Regions from separate parts of the Bacillus sp. LR--39 genome, predicted to be linked through region 1. Evidence: predicted binding sites of a transcription regulator. Region 1 holds the regulator's gene; the other holds the start of a gene.
What was found. Region 1 encodes NrdR, which represses ribonucleotide reductase genes. Its sites were predicted from a motif close to AACACNATATATNGTGTT; they were not measured.

Region 1 (7,616 bases):
TCAGGACGATCGTCCCCGGAATGATGCCCGCTGCGGTCGCCAAAAAATACGTCATCGGCCTGACTTTCGATAGGCCCGCGGCATAGCTGATCACATCAAAGTTAACAGGCAGAATGCGCAGGATAAAAATATAAAAGAAGCCATTGGTTTTCATCTGCTTTTGAATGGCTTCCATTTTTCCATGACGGTTTTTCTCATTAAAGGCAAACAGCCACGCCGCAAAAAAAGACGCGGCGGCAGCGCCCATTGAGCCCGCCAGCGTATACACGGTGCCGAAAAACGGGCCGAACGCCAATCCTCCGGCGACGGAAACGATTGATACGGGAAACAGCACAAAAGGCCTGACGATGGAAATTCCGATAAACACAAGCGGCGCAAAAATACCGAACGATAATACCCACAGCCGGATCTCCTTAGGCGACAGATTCAGATATTTGCGGTTTGCCCACAGCAAAAGGCCCGCTCCCGCCGCAGCCGCAGCCCAAGTGACAGCCTTCTTATTCCTCATTCCCTCAAATCCTTCCCATTGGACGCCGGCATCATGAACGGCGGCGGTTTTCCCCGTCAAGACGGATGGGCGAAGCCAAATATAAAATCCGCTCCATCAGTCTTGCCGCTTTTACTTCTTCCTTTTCTCCCCGCTGTGAATACGTAAAATGATGCTTCAGCTCGTCTGGTGAAAAATTAGACGAGAAGAAAGTGGGAAGCTGCTGGCTCATTCTGTGCTGAAGCACGGTGCCGATGACCTCATCTCTGACCCAGCTTGTCATTGACTCCGCTCCGATGTCATCAAGCATCAGTACGGGCGTCGTTTTTACCATATTCAGTTTCGCCTCCAATGACTGATCCTGGAGCGAGTTTTTCAGCTCTCTGACAAATTCGGGAACATATACGATCATTGATGAATACTCTTTTTCCGCCAGTTCGTTAGCAATGGCGGCTAAAATAAATGTCTTTCCGATTCCGAATTTTCCGTACAGGTACAGCCCTTTGCCTTTTCCCGTTTCATTATAGCTCTTCAGAAAATCCGTCACATGCTGGAAAATGCCGACTCTGCTCGGATCGGTAATGTCGATCTGCTGAAACGTCGCGCCGAGAAGATCCTGCTGGATATACATGCTCTTCATCAGGGACTTTTGCCTTTTCTGGCGGTCGAGCTTTCTCTTTTCCGGACATTCGTAATATTCAATATCGATGGAACGCCCGTTGATCACAAGCTTCGGATGATAGCCTTCAAGCAGGCTGTTCGTCCGGCTGTCTTTCGAACAGAAGGCGCACTGCTTGCTTTGCTGAACGAATTCGTACAGTTTATTTAATCCTCTGTCAATCATGCTTTGATTGATTACATCTTTCTGTTCCTTCAAAAAAGCCTGGACGTCTTCGTCGGCCATGACTTGCTGCTGCATTCGTTCCAGGCGTTTTTGAAAGTCAGGTCTTTTCGTCACGCCTTCTAATGATCGGCTGATCGGTTCCATTCAATATCACCCCGCTTCTCTGTCTCAATAGGCAGAGTATTTTTTCAGTTTTTTCATTTCTTCCATCATTTTTTTCTTCTGTTCTTCAAGATCCTGCGCGGAAAGAGCCGGCTGTTCTTGTTTCTTCCCGGTTTCTTCTTCTTTCATCCAATCAGGGCGCTTTTCTTCCCGGACGGTTTTTTTGCTGCGCGCCGCGCCGTTTGTTTTGCCGTCCGCCCAATCAAGATATTGCCTGTGCTCTTCTATTGCGAGCTTCATTGCTTCCCGTACCGTTTTGACTTTCTTTCTGGCCCAGTGGGCGGCGATTTTTTGGATATAGTTTTTGGACAGCTTCATATCCGTTTTCAGCATGACATAATAAATCAGCACATTGGTGACGCCGGGCTCAAGCTTTTGTTCGAACATAATATCGGCGATAATCTGCAAGTCGGCTTTTGACGGCTCGGTCCCGTCCGCAATGTCCTGAAGAAGCTTTCTCGGTGATATGGTCTCAAGCTGTGCGATGAGTTCGCCGTTCAATGAATCGTCCTTTTCCGTCCGGTTTTCTCTCAAGGTGACAGGCTGTGTTTTATCAATCAGTTCCGGAAGCTTCCCGCTTCTTTCAATTTGGTACCAGTCGCTGGCCGCTTTCCTCAGCGCTTCGGCCGTTATCGTATCTTGTTCATTAATTGCGGTCATGACGACGTGCTGCATGGAGATAGGATCTATTCCGTATAAATATGAAAGCTTTTTAATGCTCTCCCGCACGTCCTGTGTGATTGATTTACGCGGTATCATCGTTTCTGACAGTCCCGCCATGAAAAGCTCAAAATCAAACACTTCCTCCGTCACCGTATAGGAAGGCGCTTGTCCGACAGACGCCGTCTCATAGTCCTCGGGGAGCTTCATCGCCTCTTCCATATCAGGCGTCATTTTCCATTCACTCGGCTGAAAAGAGGCAAAGGCGTGATTAAACGGACGGGTAATTTCCCTTGCGTCCGCGCCGACGGAAGGATGCGTGTAAAATTGTCTCAGCTGCTGGTATTTCGTTTTACCGACTCTGTTATAAAGAAAGACATTCAGCATGCCGTCTTCAAAAAAATCATTCGGTCTGAGCGGGGGAAGCAGCTCATAAATAAACATCCGCTCTTTTTGCTCGGACTCCCGGATATACACTTTCAGCAGCCCGATTCCTTCAAGCTTTCCCTGTTCATGATGAATCTTTTTTAAATTTGACTGCATCATGCCCATCAGCTGCCTGTGCGTGGATTCCGCTCCCCACAAGCGGTTCTGCTCAAGCTCCCCCCATAAGGTCATATAAAGGGAGAATGCAAAAGAACCGATCAGCGGCTGGTACAGATGTGTCAAAACCTGTCTGTCGACATCCTGAAGAAGCGAACGGCTTTTGACCGTATAAGGATCTACAGGCAATACGTCATTCCAATAGTCAGCCATGATTCTCAAACCTTCCGATATGTTTCTACTCTCATTTTACACCGTTTCTGCGATCTATCAAATGCCAATTTTGCTCATGAGAAAAGAGCCAGACACAATCTCTTAGCTCTCTCAGCGTTCTTTCTTTATTAAATCTTTCAATTCATCGATAAACACGTTTATATCCTTAAACTGCCGGTAGACGGAGGCAAAGCGGACATAAGACACCTCATCGATTTTCGCCAGACGGTCCATTACCATTTCTCCGACAAGTTCGCTTTTGACTTCAGATACGCCTTGGTTTCTCAGCTCTTTTTCAATATCAAAGCACATGTCTTCCAATGTTTTTAAAGGAACGGGCCTTTTTTCACAAGCTTTAATTAACCCGCGCAGCATTTTTTCACGGCTGAATTCTTCCCGGACGCCTTCTTTTTTCACGACGATCAGAGGCATCTCTTCAAACTTCTCAAATGTAGTGAAGCGGTAATGGCAGGCTTCGCATTCCCGCCTTCTGCGGATTGATTTCCCTTCGTCCGCAGGCCGTGAATCAAGTACGCGGGAACCGTTATGCTGGCATGAAGGACATTTCAAATTGGATCAGCTCCCATCTGTTTCGTTGCTGTAATGCGGTTCGCAAGCTTCCGGTAAATGCCCGCCAACGTTTCTAGGATGAGCCTATTTGTTGGGAGAGCCGATAGACCGGCCTTATCTTTTCTATTTTACAAAAAAAATGCTTAAAGAAAAAGCAATGCTGTTTTTTTACATTAGAAAAGGAGCATCAGCTTCAAAGCGCGTAATGGCTTTTTCAGCTTAGCTCCCTTGTGTTTGCGTTTTGAAAATTACAGTACTTTCGCTTGTGCCTGTTTAATCTGTACAGGCCCCATTCCTCTCGGTATTTCAATGTTTTCTCTTGTATCTGCATGTAATGCGTCCGCAATGTAATCCGCAGCCACATTAGGATCCAGGTCTCCACAAGTATAAACATCAATGCTTGCATATCCGTGTTCAGGAAAACTGTGAATCGTTAAATGTGACTCAGAGATGATAACGACTCCGCTTACGCCTTGCGGTGCAAATTTGTGAAATGCGACCTCACGCACTTCAGCTCCTGATTTCAAAGCAGCATTTACAAACGTTTTTTCAATAAAATCCATGTCATTGAGCTTATCAAAATCGCATCCCCACAGCTCGGAGATGACGTGACGCCCCATTGTTTCCATAATCATGGACCCCCCTTAACAAGAATTAAAAAAGTGAATTTCCGAGAACTGACCCGGCCATTTACCACGGGGGAAAGTTAGTCCGGAGAGGTCCTAACCCTTTAAGTAATTCCGAAGCAGTCACGAGCAAGAAGTTCACGAAAGATAGTATACTGTGTTTAAGTTTATTTTGCAAGGTGTGTTTTTTGCGAATATGCCGTTAAGGGTTTTTTTCTAACAAATGTCCATGATCTTTAGTCTACACAGCTGACGGGTGTTTCATTCGCGCGGCGACATGACGGATAAGATCAACGACCCGGCAGGAATATCCCCATTCATTGTCATACCAGGCGAGCACCTTTACTTTTCGGCCTTCCATCACCATCGTTGTCAGTCCGTCGATGATCGCAGAGTGTGAATTCGTATTATAATCCGAAGAAACGAGCGGCTCATCCGAATAATCAAGAATTCCGTACATCGACGTTTTTGCGGCTCTTTGGAAAGCGGCGTTCACTTGCTCGGCCGACACATCTGTTTTCAGATCGCAGACAAGGTCCACTAATGACACATTCGGAACGGGAACACGCAAAGCAAGACCGTGAAGTTTTCCTTTCAAATGAGGCAGCACGAGCGACAGCGCTTTGGCGGCGCCTGTAGAAGTCGGAATGATGGATTCTCCGCACGCTCTCGCCCTCCGCAGATCTTTATGCGGATTGTCGATATTTTTTTGATCATTCGTGTAAGCGTGAACAGTCGTCATCAGGCCGCTTTCAATCCCGAATTCCTGATCAAGCACTTTGACGACCGGCGCAAGACAGTTTGTCGTGCAGGATGCATTTGAAATAATGACATGTTCATCGGGATTGAACTGCTCTTCATTTACTCCCATGACAATGGTAACGTCTTCATTTTTGCCCGGAGCCGTTAAAATAACTTTTTTCGCTCCTGCTTCAATATGGCTCATTGCTTTTTCTTTTGAATTAAATTTCCCCGTTGCCTCTACGACGATGTCTATTCCGCATTCTTTCCACGGAAGCTCTCTCGGGTCCCGGCGATTGAACAGCATAATATGTTTTCCATTGACGATCAGACTGTCGTCGGAGGTCTCAACTTCTTGATCGTATTTGCCGTGAATTGTGTCATACTTTATCAAATGAGCAAGCGTTTCCGGGGGATAGCTTGCATTAATGGCTGTTATTTGAATTTGATCATCTTCCATTGCTTTTCTGAACACCATTCTTCCGATTCTTCCAAACCCGTTGATTGCTACATTTACCTTCATACTCAGGTCACCCCTTTTTAATATGCCACTCTAATTTACCTTTATTTATATATAGTATAACACATTAAAAGAAATCCGCCAGTACAACTTGATAAAAATCCACCCTTATACCGATCAATATGTTGTTCAATCGGTTTTTTTGCATATAAAATGATCTTTCTTCCATAAAAAAAGCAGGATCAGCGTCTCAGGCTGCCTGCTTTTTTCTTATATTTGTCCCGGTTCTTTGAATTTGTCATTTAAAATGCTGTCCTCTAAAACGGAAGACACCTCGCCGTACCGTTTAGCAATATGCATCGCGCCCCAGTCGCACAGCGCGTTTAAAATTCTTTCCAGACTGTGCCCGTATTCACTCAGCTCGTATTCCACTTTCGGCGGCACCTGATTGTACACGATCCGGTTGATGACGCCGTCAGCTTCCAGCTCCCGCAATTGCTGTGTCAGCATCTTCTGGGTGATGTCCGGCATAAGCCGCTTCAATTCGCTTGTCCGTTTTTTCCCGCGCATGAGGTGGCAGAGGATCACACACTTCCATTTTCCGCCGATCACTTCAAGCGCCGCTTCTACGGATATATTGTATTTTTTCTTCAGCAACGGTAATTCCTCCTCATCTATAGGAACTAAAAAGTGCCTATGGCACTTAAAAGTACGTTCTTTTCAATGACACTTCTATCGATCATAATGACATTTGCCGGCTGAAAAGGAATGTACTCTTATACTTATATCGTTTACCCGGCATCATTTCAACCATACATTATCGTTCAAGGAGGAAAACAGATGTCTTCACATCGCCAAAGCTATTTACCAGCGCTGCTGGCATTAGCCGTCAGCGCTTTTGCGATCGGCACAACCGAATTTATCAGCGTCGGGCTGCTGCCGCTTATATCTCAAGATCTGCATATACCTGTGACAACGGCGGGGCTTACCGTTTCCATGTATGCTCTGGGCGTAACGATCGGCGCGCCGGTTTTAACATCTCTCACATCCGGCATGTCACGGAAAACGCTGCTGCTCTGGGTGATGTTAATTTTTATCGCCGGAAATACACTCGCAGCGAGCGCTTCCTCAATCGGCGTCTTACTGGCGGCACGGGTTATTTCGGCTTTTTCCCACGGCATTTTCATGTCAATCGGGGCAACAATCGCCGCCAATATCGTGCCGGAGCATAAAAGAGCAAGCGCGATTTCCATTATGTTTACGGGGCTGACGGTGGCTACGGTGACCGGCGTTCCGTTCGGCACCTATCTCGGCCAGCAATTCGGCTGGAGAATCGCATTTGCCGTCATTGTGGCGGTAGGAATCATCGCATTCCTCACAAACGCGCTTCTCGTTCCGTCGCATTTGCGTAAAGGGACGAAAACCGCATTTTCCGAGCAGGTCAAACTCGTCACAAACGGCCGGTTATTGCTTTTATTTATTATTACCGCGTTAGGCTACGGCGGAACGTTTGTCGTGTTTACGTATTTATCTCCGCTTCTTCAGGAGGTAACCGGTTTTCAGAAAGAAACCGTCGCGGCCATCCTGCTCATTTACGGAATTGCGATTGCTATCGGAAACATGATTGGAGGCCGTTTATCAAACCGGAATCCGCTGAAAGCCTTGTTTTATATGTTCATTGTCCAGGCTGCTGTGCTGTTTGTTCTGACTTTTACCGCGCCGTTTAAAACAGCCGGGCTGATCACCATTATTTTCATGGGGCTGTTGGCGTTTATGAATGTGCCGGGGCTTCAGGTATATGTTGTGATGCTGAGTGAACGTTTTGCGCCAAGCGCCGTTGATACAGCATCAGCCTTAAACATCGCGGCATTCAATGCCGGAATCGCGATCGGCTCGTTTGCCGGCGGAATCATTACAGACTCAATCGGAATCATTCATACCGCTTGGATCGGGGCGCTGATGGTGCTCAGCGCGGTCGTATTAACCGGATGGAGCAGGAAGCTTGAAAAGCGGGATCGCACTGCTCTTGAAAGGAGGTGAGTTTTTCTTCAGCGCATTTTGATTGTTTCAACAGACAACTAATAGGAGGAATATATACATGACAACACATTTACAAGCAAAAGCAACATTGCATAACGGAGTAGAGATGCCTTGGTTCGGCATCGGCGTTTTCAAAGTAGAGGAAGGCGCGGAACTCGTCAACGCGGTGAAAACGGCATTGGTGCACGGCTATCGCAGCGTTGATACCGCCGCGATTTACGGAAATGAAGAGGGTGTCGGCGAAGGCATCCGCCAAGGACTGCAAGAAGC
Region 2 (7,616 bases), 960 kb from region 1:
ATCATAAGCTTCTTTGTAGAAGAACCAGTTATTAGACGCTAACCCCGGCATCGGGTAATACGTTTTTGAATTTCCGTATGTTCTTTCTTCGATCCGTTCCATGATCGGCATAACGGACGCCGTGCTGGATTGGACGTAGGAAATGGAGCCTGTCGGCGCGATGCACAGTCTGTAGCTGTGGTACATGCCGTTTTCAGCGACAAACGCCTTCAGCTCTTTCCAGTCTTCGATTGTCGGAATGTGCATGCCTTCAAAGAGCGCAGCGATTTTTTCGTATGCCGGTGAGAACTCTTTTTCGATGTATTTATTGAAATATTCTCCCGTTGCATAAGTGGAGCCTTCATAATGCTCAAACGTTTCGCCTTTTTCTTTCGCAAGCTCAGCTGAACGCTGAATGGAATAAAAGTTCACCATCATAAAGAACGTATTCGCGAAATCTCTTGCTTCCGGGCTTTCATACGCGATGCCGTTTTGGGCCAGGTAACCGTGAAGGTTCATAGCGCCTAAACCGATGGACTTCATCGCTTTGTTCGCGCGTCTGACTGCCGGCGCGTTGCGGATATCCGTCGTCTCAGATACATGAGTCAGGGAATCCGTCGCGAGTTTCACCGTGCGCTCAATCGATTTATGTTTCATGACATTCAGTATATTTAATGAACCAAGGTTGCAGGAAATGTCCAAGCCGATTTCATCTTCCTCGTCATAATCTGTGTAAGCTGAAACCTGTGACGCCTGAAGCACTTCAGAGCAAAGGTTCGAGAATTTCACTTTTGATACGTGGTTATTCGCGTGCTCTTTGTTTACGTTATCCTGGAACATAATGTACGGATAACCTGACTCAGAACGGAGAACGGCAAGCTTTTCAAGCAATTTGCGCGCATTCACTTTTTCTTTTTTGACACGAGGGTTGTCGACAAGCTCCTCATACATCGCCGTCATGTCCATTTCGTCCATATGCTGGCCGTATTCTTTATAAATCGTATGCGGATAGAATACATAAGCCGCTTTATCCTCACGTGCAAGCTCAACGAACTTATCCGGAATGACGACACCGATAGAAAGCGTCTTGACGCGCACATCTTCATCCGCAGAAATCTTTTTCGTATCAAGAAAATCATTGATATCGCGGTGGAAAATATTTAAATACGCCGCGCCTGAGCCTTGTCTTTGGCCCATTTGGTCAGCGTAACGGAACGCATTATCAAGAAGCTTCATGACGCCTACAACACCTTTTGTGGCGTTTTCAACATCTTTAATCGCTTCGCCTTTCGCGCGAAGCTTCGACAGATTAAGAGAAACCCCGCCGCCCAATTTAGACAGCTGCATGGAAATATCGATCGCCCGTGAAATATCGTTTAAGGAATCGTTGACTTCGAGCAAGAAGCAGCTCACCAGTTCTCCGCGGCGTTTTCTGCCGGCATTCAAAAATGTCGGTGTACTCGGCTGATATTCCTGATTGATCATCAGATTCACATATTCTTTTGCTTTCTCAGTGTCGCCGTTTGCGAAGAACAGCGCAACAATTGAGATTCGGTCCTCATAACGCTCGAGGATTCTTTTCTTGTCATTCGTTTTCAAAGCATAGTCATTATAGAATTTAAACGCACTCATGAAGGAAGGAAAACGAAACTTCTTTGCGTAAGCTGTCTTAAACACTTCTTTAATGTCTTCAAAAGAGTAAAGGCTTAAGAATTCCTCTTCGTAGTATTGGTTTTCAATCAAATAATCCAGCTTCTCTTTTAAATCGTGAAAGTAAACTGTGTTTTGATTGATATAGTCAACAAAATAGCTATGTACAGCCTCTTTATCTTTATCAAACTGGAATTTTCCATCTTGTTGGATCATGATTTCGTTATTTAACTGGATCCATTTTGGCACTTGATTTTGTGACAACTCTTTCTACCTCCTGAGTAAACAATTCAACGTCTTTAGATGTGCCGCTGAGTTCAAATTTGTGCAAGATCGGCACCTGATATTGTCTTGAAATGGTATCGGCGCTTTTTGCAAAGTTATCGCCCCATACTTTGTTGCCGCTCGCAGCGACTCCTAATAAGAGATGGGCGTATTTTTCGAGAAATGATTGTGTTGATGCCGGTACCTGGCCGAAGTTTGTCGTGTAGGTGACCAAAACAAACGGAGTGTCCACGTGGTCCGTTTCGTCCACCTTGCGGATCAGCTGGAAGTCTGTTTTATTCACAAAACGCTGAACATTCCCTGTCTTTGAATCAAATATGATTTGAACCATCCTTATCACGACCTATCAAAAATAATGAATCTCTTAACACTATATATAGTATACTAACCTCTCAGAAAAACACAACATATTGAGATCGATTTATAAAAAATTCATATTTTTGAAAGAGCGGACTTTGGCTCTAGCCCGATTAACGCCCAAAAAAGAGAGCAGAACGAGAATCATCTCTCATCCTACTCAAGGTGTCATGTGTAAGCCGATGTCTATCATAACATGAAAAAAAACTGCTTAGTAGTCTAGACTTTTATTCTTATTTTTTGTAAGAATCACATTTTTTTTCGCTTTCAACGGTTTCTTCAATCTCCACATCAGCACCGATTTCTTTCAGTACGGCTTTCAGAGCGCTTGTGATGGAAGCCTCTCTGATCAGTTCTTTGCCGTCAACGATGATGCTGGTTCCATATTCATAGCAGGAATCATCTTCACAAGTTTCTTCCCAATGGTTGATTATCACCTTGTGTTTCAATCGTCTCACCCTCTGCATGATCAATGTCAGTACTTAGTGTAGCTTGTGCGGCCCGCTTTGTAAATTCGAACGCTTGTGAAATTTATTCAAGCTCATCCAGCGCCGTTTCTTTTTTCAGTTCGATTCTATTCGTTTTTTCATCATAGCGGTATATTTTTAAGTAACCGTCCTCAACGATGCCGAAACGATTATGTTCCAGCTGCACCATGCCTTCTGTCTGCGGTTCGGTATCCGCCAAGCCGCCGTCATCATCCGTCACCACCGTCTCATGATTGCTGCAAGCTCCAAACAGCAAAAAAACAGCGATCCAAACGAGCGTAATCCTGATTCTTCTCAGTTCATTTTCACTTTCGAACACGATTTTCCGAACCCCCTTTTATGTATCCGATATACAGCCTGCAATATACAGATGCGCATAGAAAAAGACCATTGTTCATGGTCTTTTTCAAAAAGTCTATTCAAGCTCAAGCTGGACGTTTTTTTGCGGGGCGAACGTGGAGATGGCATGTTTATAAATAAGCTGCTGCTTCCCCTCCGTTTCGAGCAAAACGGTAAAGTTGTCAAAGCCTTTTACCTGGCCGCGAAGCTGGAAGCCGTTGAGTAAAAACACCGTGACGAACGTATTGTCTTTTCGGATTTGATTCAAAAACTGATCTTGAATATTAATCGGTTTCATGTTTCGTCCTCCTTGGTTCTCAATACAATACTGTTTCGATTAAATTTCCAGTTTTCCTGCTATGCACTCGAAAATTTCCTTTTTTTTCTGCTCAATATCAACAGGCGGCGTCATATCTGTCCATGAAACGGGCATTTTATTGCGAAACCAGGTCAGCTGGCGTTTCGCATATCGCCTAGAATTTTGTTTTAATTGCTCCACAGCCTGAGGAAGCGGCACTTTTCCATCAAGATATTCATACAGCTCTTTATAGCCGATCGCCTGAATCGATTGGCTGTCCCGGATATTCATATCATACAGCCGCTTTACTTCGTCAAGAAGGCCGGTTTCCAGCATCAGGTCAACGCGCTCGTTAATCCGGTCGTACAGCACTTCTCTGTCCATTGTAAGACCGATAAGAACCGCATTGTAAAGCAGCTCCCGTTTTTGGGTTTTAAGATGCTCTGACATTGTTTTTCCCGATACATGCAGAATTTCGAGCGCGCGGATGACTCTTCGCGTATTGTTTTGATGAATGGCTGTCGCCGCTTCCGGGTCGGTTGCCGCAAGCTTGGCATGAAGCGCTTCCGCCCCTTCTTCAGCCGCCAGTTTCTCCATGCGCTCCCGGAATACAGGGTCACCGGAGTTTTCCGTGAACGTATAGTCATACAGCACGGACTGAATGTACAGACCCGTTCCCCCGACAATCATCGGCAGCTTTCCTCTATCGGCAATCTCGGTGATTTTTCCCCTTACCATTTTCTGATAATCCGCCGTTGAAAAAGTGTCGGACGGCTCCAAAATATCAATCAGGTGATGCGGCACGCCTTCTGTCTCTTCTTCGGTGACTTTGGCCGTTCCGATGTCCATCCCTTTATATACCTGCATGGAATCTCCGCTGATGATTTCCGCATTCAGCATTTTCGCGAGTCCGATGCTTAGTTTTGTTTTTCCGACTGCCGTCGGTCCGACAAGTATGACGACAGGCTGTTTTTTATTTTTCAATATGTATCACTCTCTTTTATAAATCTCCCCCTAATTATAGCATTCATTTCTTCAGGCACCTATCCATTTTGCCCTTTTTCCTGAGCGCTAAACGTCCACTACCACCCGATCGGCTCGTTTCCGACAACCTCTCTCGTTTTTCCTTTGAGTGTATGGCGGTGCGTTTTCCGTCCTTCCTCCCGCGGATCGTAAACGACGCCGCCGTGCTGGATCTGAATCGGCTCATTGTAGGCGGCAAAGGTGGTCTCTGAAAGCTCATGGTAATGTGTTCCGTCAACCCTCGGGATGGCAGGGCCGGAAATGCCGTAATACCTATGAAAATGGCCGTTTTCAAACGAGGTGATGCCCGTATAGAAATGTGTATGCTCATCTGTATTGCTGCCGTTCTCCGGCTGCGAAAAGCCTTCAATCAAATGGTAATGCCCCTGCACTACATCCGTAACCGCCCGGTATGCGTGTGTGTGCGGAGGTTTTTTTGACCAATCGGACTGATACAGGCCCACAAAAGCTCACTCCTTTATTTTTTTGATAAACGCCCAATCAAAAATTGGTGGGCTGAATACTCTGTTATCATCTCAAATTTATTCTTGGAGGTACCTTAATTATGAATGAAGAATACACATACGCAGTAGATAGTGATATGAGACAGTTTGGGCGGCCTGGATTTGGGTTCGGACGTCCCGGATTTGGGTTTGGACGGCCGGGATTCGGCTTCGGGCGGCCCGGATTCGGATTTGGATTCGGACGGCCGGGTTTTGGATTTGGCCGGCCTTGGTTTGGTTATGGATTCGGACGGCCGTTTGGTTTTTACGGCGGACCGTTTTTCGGAGGGCTTGTCGGGGGGCTTGTCGGAAGCGCTTTATTCAATCCGTACTTGTACGGGGGTTACGGCTACGGCTATCCGTATTACTATTGACGAATCAAAAAGGCTCCTCCACGGGGGCCTTTTTGTATAGGCCTAATGTCTTGACTTGGCGGGCAAAGTTCGGATATTATTTTATTTTACTGCCTTAAACAAAAGGCATAAGGATTATGATGAGAGGGGGATTTGATATGATTCTGGGTTATATCTTCCTCACAATTGCTATTTTATCAGAGTCAATCGGCGCGGCCATGCTGAAGGTCTCCCGCGGATTTACGCGGTTTTTGCCGAGCGCGCTTGTAGTGGCAGGCTATTCATTGGCCTTTTATATGCTTTCACTGACACTGAATCTCATTCCGCTCAGCTTATCCTATGCAACATGGAGCGGAGCCGGAACGGTGCTCGCATCCATTATCGGAGCGAAATGGTTTCATGAAAAACTGGACAAGCAGGCCGTCATCGGGCTCTTTTTCTTATTGGCCGGTGTCATTTTGATGAATTGGTAGAAAGGAGAGGCATGCTGATGAAAGGATTACTTTGCTTGGCATTAGCCATTGTATCAGAAGTGTTCGGGAGCACGATGCTGAAGCTGTCGGACGGTTTTACGCACCTGTGGCCCGCTCTCGGCGTCATTGCCGGAATCGGAGCCTCTTTTATGTTTTTGAGCTTCTCATTGAAAAGCCTTGATTTATCCGCCGCATACGCGACATGGTCAGGTGTCGGCACCGCTTTAACGGCAATTGTCGGCTTTATTGTTTTTAAGGAAGCCATAACGATCAAAATGATGATCGGGCTTGTTTTGGTCATCACGGGCGTCATCCTGCTGAACCGTTCCAAGTCTCAAAAAGCTAAAAAAAATCAAACGGCCCGGAGCTGACCGTTTGAACTCGTCAAGCGCCGGCAGCTTTTACTTCAACCTCAAGCCCCATCTCCACGTTTCCTCGGACCGCTCGTGAAATCATACACGAGGACTCCGCTTTCTGCGCTAACTTCCTGGCGAGCGTAAAGTCCGTTTCGGCTGCATCCGGCTTTAATAATATAAACGGACGGTGAATGATTTTCTGGTACGTGAACACACCGTTCGTGACGTCTACAATTCCTTCAGATTCCATATGTAGATCTTCTTTATCCAGGCCGCTTCTTTCCATCATCGCCGCAAGCGTTATAATATAACAGGTCGCGGCCGCTCCAAGCAGCATTTCATCAGGATTTGTGCCTTCTCCGGGTCCGTCCATTTCCTTAGGAATGGACACAGCCGTTTCCAGCCGGCCGCTTTTAATATCGCCGACGTCATTGCGATTTCCGGGCCAATTTGCTTTTAAATAAAAGTGATGTGTTGCCAAGGGACAAACCTCCTTTTTTTTCAGTTTACTCATCATTCACTGATTTGTCTTTTTTTAAGCTCACGAATACTCTTGATTGATCACTCTTTTTATCGTACGGACAAACCGGTAAAATTCCTCCGTTTTTGTGAATTCCCTTTCGCGATAATCAAAATTATCAAAAAGCGCTTCCCGCTGTTCTCTGCTGATCTCAAGCTGTATGCTCAGCCCGGTTTGCGCCTGGTTATTGATATTTTCGGTGTTAACCCCGGCCAGACCGGTTTTTGAGGTTGCCAATTCTGCAGAAAATCCGTTTCGTTCGAGAGCTCTCACCAATTTTTTCGCCCGCTTCCGATCGCTTCCTCCGACAAGAGTATTTTTCTCGTCGCCTTTATAACCGTGCACTGCGATAACATAATGGTGCTGCTTAATGCTTTCGACTGCTGAAGGCTCATCGAACTTGGTGCTCGTAATATGAAGAGTCTGGTTATCATGCGTTTTTAATCCCTCAAACAGATAGGTTGAATAATCATCGCTGAAAGAGCGGACGATCTCGCTCACCCCGCCCTCAATTCTCCCTCCGTGCGGCGACATGATCAATACGGGGCTCCCCTTTCGCTTATTGTACGATATATGATAATCATCGGGGTCTTCATGTTCAGCCAAATCTTTAAAATCTGTGTATGTATCAGAAGAATTCGAGGGATCAGGATCTGACGCATAATGAGCACATCTTATTAGTAAGACCATTGCTACGATAATGATGACATTAAGTAAAATTCTTTTCATCAGCTCTCCTTCTTTGCTCCTTTCTGAAAAATGACATGTTCATTATATGGATTTTTGTCAATAGGTCTTATCTTAACATTCTATTAACATTATCATCAGTGAAAAACTTCCCGGTTTCGAAAAATCAATGGATTGTCACGGTTCAAGCGCTCAAATGCCGGGCATCAGTGAAAAAAGGTTGAGAGAGGGCAAAAAAAAAGGGAGGAACGCCCGAATTTTCAGGGGCGGGAGATTCACAGCCGGAAACGGACGGCATCAAGAAT

Region 2: nrdI (class Ib ribonucleoside-diphosphate reductase assembly flavoprotein NrdI) is a predicted target of NrdR. The motif match lies at 2,281-2,298, and genes of this name have one in related genera.

What each region holds. Positions count from the first base shown of each region.
Region 1 is NZ_JBSIOT010000001.1:171,069-178,684, reverse strand. Features, by position in the region: gene ACWHAR_RS01035 (TVP38/TMEM64 family protein) at 1-508, opposite strand, end outside; gene dnaI (primosomal protein DnaI) at 540-1,475, opposite strand; gene ACWHAR_RS01025 (replication initiation and membrane attachment family protein) at 1,500-2,909, opposite strand; gene nrdR (transcriptional regulator NrdR) at 3,021-3,479, opposite strand; gene speD (adenosylmethionine decarboxylase) at 3,728-4,108, opposite strand; gene ACWHAR_RS01010 (glyceraldehyde-3-phosphate dehydrogenase) at 4,347-5,369, opposite strand; gene ACWHAR_RS01005 (winged helix-turn-helix transcriptional regulator) at 5,577-5,963, opposite strand; gene ACWHAR_RS01000 (MFS transporter) at 6,147-7,346, shown strand; gene ACWHAR_RS00995 (aldo/keto reductase) at 7,405-7,616, shown strand, end outside.
Region 2 is NZ_JBSIOT010000001.1:1,128,747-1,136,362, forward strand. Features, by position in the region: gene nrdE (class 1b ribonucleoside-diphosphate reductase subunit alpha) at 1-1,893, opposite strand, end outside; gene nrdI (class Ib ribonucleoside-diphosphate reductase assembly flavoprotein NrdI) at 1,853-2,245, opposite strand; gene ACWHAR_RS05630 (hypothetical protein) at 2,505-2,720, opposite strand; gene ACWHAR_RS05635 (YmzC family protein) at 2,803-3,078, opposite strand; gene hfq (RNA chaperone Hfq) at 3,175-3,396, opposite strand; gene miaA (tRNA (adenosine(37)-N6)-dimethylallyltransferase MiaA) at 3,436-4,380, opposite strand; gene ACWHAR_RS05650 (YmaF family protein) at 4,479-4,883, opposite strand; gene ACWHAR_RS05655 (hypothetical protein) at 5,021-5,296, shown strand; gene erbA (SMR family multidrug efflux transporter EbrA) at 5,434-5,748, shown strand; gene erbB (SMR family multidrug efflux transporter EbrB) at 5,766-6,119, shown strand; gene ACWHAR_RS05670 (OsmC family protein) at 6,133-6,585, opposite strand; gene ACWHAR_RS05675 (poly-gamma-glutamate hydrolase family protein) at 6,646-7,353, opposite strand; gene ACWHAR_RS05680 (hypothetical protein) at 7,609-7,616, opposite strand, start outside.